Regions from separate parts of the Kitasatospora nipponensis genome, predicted to be linked through region 2. Evidence: riboswitches for the same ligand, from Rfam matches in the RefSeq annotation. Region 2 holds a riboswitch; the other holds the start of a gene.
What was found. Region 2 has a riboswitch for S-adenosylmethionine ahead of thrC (threonine synthase). Riboswitches for the same ligand answer to the same signal wherever they lie in the genome.

Region 1 (4,802 bases), on a different contig from region 2:
GGACCGGTCGGGACCGCCGCCAGGTAGTCGGCGACCAGGTCGGCGGTGCGGTGGGCGGCGTCGCGAAAGGGCTGCTCGGGCATGGCGCCGATGGTACGTCGCCGGTGCCACCGGCCCACCGCCCGGGCGTGGGCGACGGCGTCGTGAGGGGGTGCGGGGGTGGCCCGGCGCGGGCGCGGGGCGGGTGGGCGGCCGGTCAGTCCAGCGAGCCGGACAGGTGCGCGGAGGAGCGGCAGTCCCGGGCGATCTCCTGGTTGGTCAGCTTGGCGCACAGGCGCTGGGAGGCGCCCGCGTCGGTGTAGTTGACGGTGTAGTAGCTGACCATGCCGTCCACGCAGGCCTTGCGCTGCCAGCCGTCGGCGGCGCTGGCGCACTGCTGGCCGACCCAGTCCTCGCGGTCCAGGTTGTACTTCATGGTGCGCGAGCCCACCCCGCGGCTGCAGTCGTTCGCGCCCCCGGTGGCCTGCGCGTTCAGGCACCACTTGAGGGCCTGGGCGTAGACGTCGGGGTGGTTGGCGTAGTCGTGCGAGGAGAGGTAGAAGGTCGGCGCGTAGAAGTAGCAGGCGGACTGGAAGAGGGCCGGCTGCTCGGGGCACGGGTAGAGCGGCTCGGCGGCCAGCTTGTCGGCCGGCACCAGGGCCTTGGCCTTCTCGTCCTCCTCGTCCGGGCCGAAGAGCTGCATGAACAGGCCCTCCGAGCAGGTGACGATCCGGCTCTGCGAGCCGAACTCGCTGCACAGGTCGCGGGCCTTGGCCACGTCCTGGTTGGCGACGAACATGGTGCCGTGGCCCACGCCGTGCACGCACGGGCCGCTCATCGCGGGCTGGCAGAGCTTGAGCAGGTCCTTGGCCGGGTCGCTGGAGGCCGCCAGCATCTCCTCGACCGCGCCGTGCAGGTAGCCGGCCGCGCAGGTGTCGTGCGGGAAGGAGAGCACCTTGGCGAAGTCGTGGTTGTAGCGCTTGACCGCCGCGTGGCCCAGCTCGTGGGCGATCGGGTGGCAGAAGCGGACGGTGTAGGGGAGCTTCTTGGTGATCTGGTCGAGGTCGGCCAGCGCCACCCCGGGATCGGTGGCGTCCATCTCGGCCATCAGCTTGTTGCGCAGGGTGCTGCGGGTCCACACCGCCGGGTCGCCGGTGGGGGAGGGCGAGCCGGCGCCCGGTACGACGGCCGGGCGGGCGGCGGTGGAGCCGGCCGCGGCGGGTGCGCCGGCCGAGGCGGCGGGCGCCGCGCTCGGCGGGGTCCACTGCGTGACGGCCACCGCGCCGAGGCCCAGAGCCCCGAGCAGGAATGCGGTGAGAATCGCAAAGATGCGCGGGTGCATGACGGCTCAGTTCCCCCGGTGATCGAATTGGACGGACACCCGCTCATCCTCGCCTGTGCCCGACCGATTCCCGACATCGGGTGCGCCGTTCGGGGTGTCGTGCCGCGCCGATCGGCGCAGTGCGATAGGGCCTCTCGACCGGGGGTCGGGTGCGGGCGCTGTGGCACCATGCGGGTGGGGCCGTGAACGTCCCCGGCCCCACCCGCACCCACCTGGAGTAGCACGGATGGCAGACACCTCCTCTGACCTGGTCTTCCGCCCCGCGACGGCGCAGGACATCGCCGCCCTCGTCGACCTCGTGGAGTCCGCGTACCGCGGCGAGGCCAGCCGGGCCGGCTGGACCACCGAGGCGGACCTGCTGGACGGCCGGCGCACCGACAGCGTCTCGGTGGCCGAGACGCTCGCCCGGACCGACACCGAGGTGCTGCTCGCCGAGCGTTCCGGCGAACTGCTCGCCTGCTGCACGGTGGAGCGGCGCGGCGCGGGCGGCGCGTACTTCGGCATGTTCTCGGTGCGGCCCGCGCAGCAGGGCGGCGGGGTGGGCCGGGCGGTGCTCGCCGAGGCCGAGCGCTACGTCCGCGAGGAGTGGGGTGCGGCGGAGCTGGAGATGACGGTGATCGTCCAGCGCGCCGACCTGATCGCCTGGTACGAGCGGCGCGGCTTCGCGCGCACCGGCGAGCTCTCGCCGTTCCCGTACGGCGACGAGCGGTTCGGCATCCCCAAGCGCCCCGACCTGGCCTTCGAGCGGCTGGTCAAGGCGCTGTAGCGGACGGGGCGGTCAGCCGACCGGGACCGGTGCCGGCTGCCCGGCGGGGACGGGCGCCGCGACGGGCGCGGGGGTGAAGGGGCGGCCGTCCAGCGTCCAGTGCGGGTCGGGGACGATCTCCAGTGCGGCGTACACGTGGGCGGCCACGTCCACGTGGCGGACCTCGGCCACCGGCGCGCCGGGCAGCAGGCCCGGGCCGCTGGCCGCCACCCAGGCGGTGCGCTCCAGCTCGCTGCGCCCGCCGTGGCCGCCCTGGTCGAGGTGGCCGTGGTCGGTCACCACGATGACCGTCCACTCCTCCTCGGCGTGGTTCGGCCGCTCGCGCAGGGCCGCCAGCAGGCGTCCGAGCCGGGCGTCGGCGGCCAGGATCGAGGCGCGGTACTCCTCGCCGCAGCCCAGGAAGTGCGCCGTCTCGTCGACCGCGCCGAGGTAGACGAAGGTGGCCTGCGGGTCGTCGTCCCCGCTCAGCACGGTGACCGCCTCGGCGGTCACCCGCTCGTCGCAGACCTCCCAGGCCTGCGGGGTGTCCTCCAGCGGCGCGATGTAGGAGAGCCGGCCGGGCGCCGCGAAGAGCGGGCCGCCCTGCCGGGCCAGGAAGAGCGGCTCCCAGCCGCCCACCGCGAAGGTCCGGCGCCGGTGCGTGGCGGCCAGCCGGGTGGTGAAGTCCGGGAAGACGTCCAGGCGGTGGCCGCCGAAGTGGTTGCCGAGGACGCCGTGCTTGGCCACCGTCACCCCGGTGACGACGGTCGCCCAGCACGGGCCCGACATGGTCGGGGTCGCCTCGTCCACCACCACCGGGGCCAGGAAGCCGGCCGCGGCGACCGCGTCGAGGTGCGGGGTGGCCAGCTCCGGCAGCAGGTCGAGGCGGACGCCGTCGATCCCGACGACCAGGACACGGCGGCGGCCGGCGGGCCAGAGGCTGGACACAGGGGGACTCCGATCGGTCGGGTCACGGCACGGGGGCGGGGTGGCCCGCGCGGGAGATCCGCAGGTGGGCGGGGCTCGACGGGCACCCTAACCGCAGCGGGCGGGCCCCGGGAGGGGGCGGAGGGGCCCGCACCGGTGGCCCCTTGGGGAGGAGCTCGAACAGTTCTCCTGGAGTCCCCCTGGTGTTCGCCTGGAGGTGGGGTCGCGTTCCGGTCCGGCGCGGCGTCAGGCCGCTCTGATTGACGGGCTCGACACGGCGTTCGTACACTCGCACCGGCGATGAATGTCAGCCATGGGCCCCGGCCGGCTGACTGGCAACCCTCCTCTGCGGTGGGGTGCCCCGGGGATAAGCCGGGCGGCATCGAACGCATGCCGCAAGCGCAGCACGTCCTGGGGCGGGGATGGAGACGGTCATGCAGCAGCCGAGCGGCGCGAGTTTCGCTGTCCGGCTCCGGCTGGTGGCCAGGCTGGACATCGACCTGCTGCGGCACGCCAGCTCCCTCTGTCGCTGAGGCCACCCCTCCCGCGAGGCCGTCGGCCGCGCGGGGTGTGTCCGCCCCGGCCAGTGCGGTCCGGGCGGGCGGGATCCCCCCTCACCTTCACGTTCCGTCAGGTCCGGCCCTTCGCACGGCGGGAGCGCAGCGACGCGCCCCCGGACCGGTGCGCCCTGTTCCAGGAGTACGGATGTCCACGATCCTCGCGCGTGCCGCGCGCGAAGTCCCCAGATCGCTGCCCCCGGGCCGCGAACGCGAGTTCGGCCGGTTGCGCGAGGCGCTGGACCGCTGCCTCGGCGGCGCCGGCGGCGTGGTCGCGCTGAACGGCTCGGTGGGCAGCGGTCGCAGTGAACTGCTCGACGCCTTCTCGGAGTTGGCCGCCGACCAGGGGGCCAAGGTGCTGGTCGCCACCGGCTCGCCGCTGGAGCGCGAGTTCCCGCTCGGGCTGGTCCAGCAACTGCTGCAGAGCGCCGGTCTCACGCTCGGCGCCGACGACCCGTGGCAGCTGCCGGACCAGCCGGACCCGGCGCGGCCGGCGCACCAGCCGCGGCTGGACCAGCGCACCCTGCACCTGCTCTGCGCGCGGATCCTCGCGCTGGCCGAGCGCGCGCCGGTGCTGATCGCGGTGGACGACCGGCAGGACGCCGACGTGCCGTCGCTGGAGTTCCTGCTCTACCTGGTGCGGCGCACCCGCAGCGCCCGGGTGCTCACCGTGCTCAGCTCGCGCGAGACGATGACCCCGCCCAACCCCTTCTTCGAGGTCGAGCTGGCCCGCCAGCCGCACCACGAGCGGGTCCGGCTGGGACTGCTGCCGGTCGAGCTCGTCGCCGACCTGCTGACCGAGCGCTTCGGCGCGCGGGCCGCGGCCCGGCTGACCCCCCAGGCACACGCGCTGACCGGGGGGAACCCCTTGCTGGTACGGGCCCTGATGGAGGATCAGGGGGCGCCGACGGAGCGTCAGGTGGCGGGAGCGGCGGTGCACGGTGCCGCCGTACACGGTGCCGCGGCGGTGGCCGACGGCGGGCCGGCTGAGCTGCTGGTGGGCGAGAGCTACCGGCGCGGACTGATGAACTGCCTGCACCGGATGGACCCGCTCGCGCTGCGCTGCGCGCGGGGCGTCGCGGTGCTCGGCCCCGGCGCCGAACCGGCGCAGCTGGCCGAACTCCTCCTGCTCGCACCCGACTCGCTGGCCCGCGCCCGGTACCTGCTGGACGCCTCCGGGCTCTTCGGGCAGGGCGGCTTCCGGCACCCCAGCGGCGCCGGCGACCTGCTCGCGGCGATGAGCCCGGCCGAA
Region 2 (4,802 bases):
GCAAAGCTGGTCAGGACGCCGGCGGACAGCCCGCTGCCCGCAGCGTCGAAACGGGGCGGCCGACGGTCAGGAGGACGCCAGGCCGGCGGCCCGGAAGGACTCCAGGGTCGGCCGGATGGTCGTGGTCAGCCCGGCGTCCGAGACGGCGTCCAGCGTCTTGAGACCGTCCCCGGTGTTGATCGCCACCGTCTCCTTCGAGGGGTCCAACTGACCGCTCTCCACCAACTTCTTCAGCACGCCGATGGTCACGCCACCGGCCGTCTCGGCGAAGATGCCCTCGGTGCGGGCCAGCAGCCTGATCGCCTCGACCACCTCGGCGTCGGTGACGTCCTCGACCGCGCCCCCCGTGCGCCGCGCGATGTCCAGCACGTACGGTCCGTCGGCCGGGTTGCCGATCGCCAGCGACTTGGCGATGGTGTCCGGCTTGACCGGGCGGATCACGTCCAGGCCGGCCTTGAAGGCCGTGGAGACCGGCGAGCAGCCGGCCGCCTGGGCCCCGAAGATCCGGTAGGGCCGGTCCTCGACCAGGCCCAGCTTGATCAGCTCCTGCAGGCCCTTGTCGATCTTGGTCAGCTGGGAGCCCGAGGCGATCGGGATGACCAGCTGCTCCGGCAGCCGCCAGCCGAGCTGCTCGCAGATCTCGTAGGCCAGCGTCTTGGAGCCCTCGCCGTAGTACGGGCGCAGGTTGACGTTGACGAAGCCCCAGCCCTCGCCGGCCGGGTCGCCGATCAGCTCGGAGCAGAACCGGTTCACGTCGTCGTAGTTGCCCTCGATGCCGACCAGCTCGCCGCCGTACACCCCGGCCATGACGACCTTGCCCTGCTCGAGGTCGTGCGGGATGAAGACGCAGGACTTGAACCCGGCCCGGGCGGCCGCCGCGCCCACCGCGCCGGCCAGGTTGCCGGTGGAGGAGCAGGAGAGCGTGGTGAAGTCGAAGGCCCGGGCGGCCTCGATCGCGCAGGCCACCACCCGGTCCTTGAAGGAGTGGGTGGGGTTGCCGGAGTCGTCCTTGACGTGCAGCTGAGCGGTGAACCCGAGCTCGCGGCCCAGGTTGTCGGCCTTGACCAGCGGGGTCCAGCCGGGGTTCAGGTTGGGCTTGCCGGCCACGTCCGCGGGCACCGGCAGGAGCGGGGCGTAACGCCAGATCGAGGCCGGGCCGGCCTCGATCCGCTTGCGCAGCTCGGCCGCGTCGTAGCCCTCGAAGTCGTAGGCGATCTCCAGCGGGCCGAAGCACTCCAGGCACGCGAAGCTGGGACCGAGGGGGAACCGGGTGCCGCACTCACGACAGGACAGCGCGGTGGCGGGTCCGAGGTCGACGGTGGTCGAAGCAGGGGTAGCGGTAGCCATGATGGCGGAGGCCTCTCTCCTCATCTTCCCCGTGACGCGGTCGCGCCACAGGCCGGAATTGGCACCTGTCCCGCCGGGCCGAAGGCGCCGGACGAGAAGGTTGCCGGGACGTCGACGGGCCGTTCCCTCAGTCCCTCTGGATGAGCTCTGTGAAGTTGTGGTCCTGCTCGGCGACCGACCCCGGCGTGCGAAGGTCTGATCGCGGTACGAAGACTGTATCCGAAGGCCGGGACGCAGACCCCGGGTGTCCGCAACGCGAGACGCTTTCTACAAGGAGTGAGATCTTGCCTGCCGAGCCGAACCCCGCGCTCCTTCCGGAGGCCGCCAGCTGGCTGAGCCGCCGGTCCTGGACCGCGGCCGAACGACCCGTGACCGACCTGCTGGCCGCCAAACGGGCGGCCGGGGCGGCCGGCACGGTCAGCGTGGTGCTGCCCGCGCTGGACGAGGAGTCCACGGTCGGTGAGATCGTCCGGGTGATCCGCCGCGAGCTGATGGAGCGCCTGCCGCTGGTGGACGAGCTGGTGGTGGTCGACTCCGGCTCCGCGGACCGCACCGCCGAGGTGGCGGCCGCCGCCGGCGCCCGGGTCGTGCACCGCGACGCGATACTGCCGCGCCTGCCGGCGGTGCCCGGCAAGGGCGAGGTGCTCTGGCGCTCGCTGCTGGTCACCCGCGGCCAGATCGTCTGTTTCGTCGACGCCGACCTGCGCGAGTTCGACCCCGTCTTCGTCTCCGGGATCGTCGGCCCGCTGCTCACCGACCCCGCGATCCAGCTGGTCAAGGCGATGTACGACCGTCCGCTGGAGACCGACGGCGCGGTGGTGCCGGCCGGCGGCGGACGGGTCACCGAGCTGGTCGCCCGGCCGCTGCTCAACCTGCACTGGCCGCAGCTGGCCGGCTTCGTGCAGCCGCTCGGCGGCGAGTACGCGGCCCGCCGCTCGCTGCTGGAGCGGCTGCACTTCCCGACCGGCTACGGCGTGGAGCTGGGCCTGCTGGTGGACGCGCTGGAGCTGGTGGGCCTGGACGCACTCGCCCAGGTGGACGTCGGCGTGCGCCACCACCGCCACCAGGACGGTCAGGCACTGGGCCGGATGGCCGCGACCATCTACCGCACCGCACTCGAACGGTTGGACCGCACCCACCGGTTGAAGGCCTCCGACGACCTGGCCCGCCCGGTGCTGACCCAGTTCTCCCGCTCCGCGCGGACCAGCGGTTTCATCGCCCACAGCCACCCGGTGACCGCCGTGGAGCGCCCGCCGATGATCGAGCTGCCGGAGTACCCGACGTTTGGCACCGGTGGACCACGGCAAGGTTGAAGACATGGCCGATCTCACGAGTGCTCGTGTCCTGGTGGCTTCCAACCGGGGTCCGGTCTCCTTCAGCAGCGGGCCCGACGGGTCGCTGACGCTGCGCCGCGGCGGCGGCGGGCTGGTCTCCGGGCTCTCCGCGATCGACGATCCGAACGCCGTCTGGGTCTGCGCGGCCCTCGGCGAGGCGGACCGCGCGGCCGCCCGGCGCTCACCGCAGGGGCGGCTGGACCGCGGCGGCTTCGACGTCGGCCGGCAGGCCGTCCGGATGCTGGACATCGATCCCGAGATCTTCGACCTGGCCTACAACGGCGTGGCCAACTCCACCCTCTGGTTCGTCCACCACCTGCTCTACGCCACCCCGACCTCGCCCGCCTTCGACGCCGGGTTCACCAAGGGCTGGGCCGCCTTCGAGGCCTACAACGCGGCCTTCGCCCGGGCACTGGCCGACGAGGCGGCCCCGGGCGCGGCGGTGCTGGTGCAGGACTACCACCTCACCCTGGTCCCCGCGCTGCTGCGCGAGCTGCGCCCCGACCTGCGGATCGGCTACTTCCTGCACATCCCGTGGGCCCCGGCCGACTACTTCCGGCTGCTGCCGGACGCGGTCGCCGAGGCGGTGCTGACCGGCGTGCTGGGCGCCGACCGGGCCGGCTTCCACACCCGGCGCTGGGCCGAGGCCTTCGCCGACTGCTGCGCGACGGTGCTCGGCGCCACCGTGGCGGGCCGCGGGGCGGGCGACGGCGCCGAACTCACCGTCGAGTACCGCGGGCGGACCACCCGGCTCGGGGTGCACAGCCTCGGCGCGGACGGCGAGTTCCTGCGCGAGCGGGCGCAGCGCCCGGACGTGGCGGAGCGGCTCGCGGCGCTGCGCGCCCAGGTGGGTGACTGCCGCACCGTGGTCCGGGTGGACCGCACCGAGCTGAGCAAGAACATCGTGCGCGGCCTGCTGGCCTACCGCCAGCTGCTGCGCGAGCGGCCGCAGTGGCGCGGCAAGGTGGTGCACATCGCCTTCGCCTACCCCTCGCGGCAGGACCTGGCCGAGTACCGCTCCTACACCCAGGAGGTGCGCCGGCTCAGCGCGCAGATCAACGAGGAGTTCGCCACCGACTCCTGGCAGCCGCTGATACTCCAGGTCGAGGACGACTTCGCCCGCTCGCTGGCCGCCTACCGGCTGGCCGACGTGGCCCTGGTCAACCCGATCCGGGACGGCATGAACCTGGTCGCCAAGGAGGTCCCGGTGGTCTCCGACCGGGGCTGCGCGCTGGTGCTCTCCCGGGAGGCCGGGGCCGTCGCGGAGCTGGCCGAGGACGCCCTGGTGATCAACCCCTACGACGTGTCGGCCACCGCCGAGGCACTGCACCGGGCGCTGAGCATGCCGGCCGACGAGCGCACCGAGCGCACCAAGCGGCTGGCCGCCGCGGCGACCGCGCTCTCGCCGCAGCAGTGGTTCCTCGATCAGCTCGCGGCGCTCAGCGCCCCGTAGAGCCCGTTCAGCAGCTCGACCACGCCGACCGGTCCGGGCACCACCAGGTCCGCCCGTTCGGCGACCTCGCGCACCGGCGGCTCGCCGGTCACCGGCCCGCTGGCCACCAGCGGGTTGGGCAGCCCCTCGCCGCGCAGCTCCTCCACCGCCGCGTAGGCCGCCAGGTCGCCCAGGTCGTCGCCGGCGTAGAGCACCGACCGCGCGCCGCTCTCACGCAGGAAACCGGTCAGCGCCACCCCCTTGTCGGCGCCGCCGGGCCGCAGTTCGACCACCAGCCGGCCCGGCTCCACGCTCAGCCCGTGCCGGGCGGCCAGTTCGCCCAGCGGGCCGCGCAGCAACTCCAGCGCGCCCTGCGGATCGGCCGCGCGGCGGGTGTGCACCGCCAGCGACCGGCCCTTGTCCTCGATCCCGACGCCCGCCGGGGCGGCCAGTTCGGCCAGCAGCGCGGGGAGTTCGGCGCGGACCGCGGCCACCCCCGGCGGCACCTGGGGAGCGGTGAACTCCCCCGTGGCGGCGTCCCAGCGCTCGGCGCCGTAGTGCCCCAGCACGGTCAGCCGTTCCAGTCCCGCGACCCCGGCGAAGCCGCCGAGTCGCAGCGCGCTCGCGGTGGGCCAGCCGGTGGCCACCGCGAGCGCGGCGCCCCGTGGTCCCAGCGCGGCCAGCGCGGC

Region 1: another riboswitch for S-adenosylmethionine. It lies ahead of ABD323_RS35650 (AAA family ATPase); the one in region 2 lies ahead of thrC (threonine synthase).

What each region holds. Positions count from the first base shown of each region.
Region 1 covers NZ_BAAALF010000224.1:154-4,955, reverse strand. The annotation lists gene ABD323_RS35670 (pyridoxal phosphate-dependent decarboxylase family protein) at 1-83, opposite strand, end outside; gene ABD323_RS35665 (hypothetical protein) at 197-1,321, opposite strand; gene ABD323_RS35660 (GNAT family N-acetyltransferase) at 1,548-2,087, shown strand; gene ABD323_RS35655 (alkaline phosphatase family protein) at 2,100-3,014, opposite strand; SAM riboswitch class IV at 3,290-3,401, shown strand; partial or broken gene ABD323_RS35650 (AAA family ATPase) at 3,699-4,802, shown strand, end outside.
Region 2 covers NZ_BAAALF010000044.1:20,441-25,242, forward strand. The annotation lists gene thrC (threonine synthase) at 67-1,347, opposite strand; SAM riboswitch class I at 1,365-1,494, opposite strand; gene ABD323_RS15185 (glucosyl-3-phosphoglycerate synthase) at 1,632-2,660, shown strand; gene ABD323_RS15190 (alpha,alpha-trehalose-phosphate synthase (UDP-forming)) at 2,665-4,134, shown strand; gene otsB (trehalose-phosphatase) at 4,107-4,802, opposite strand, start outside.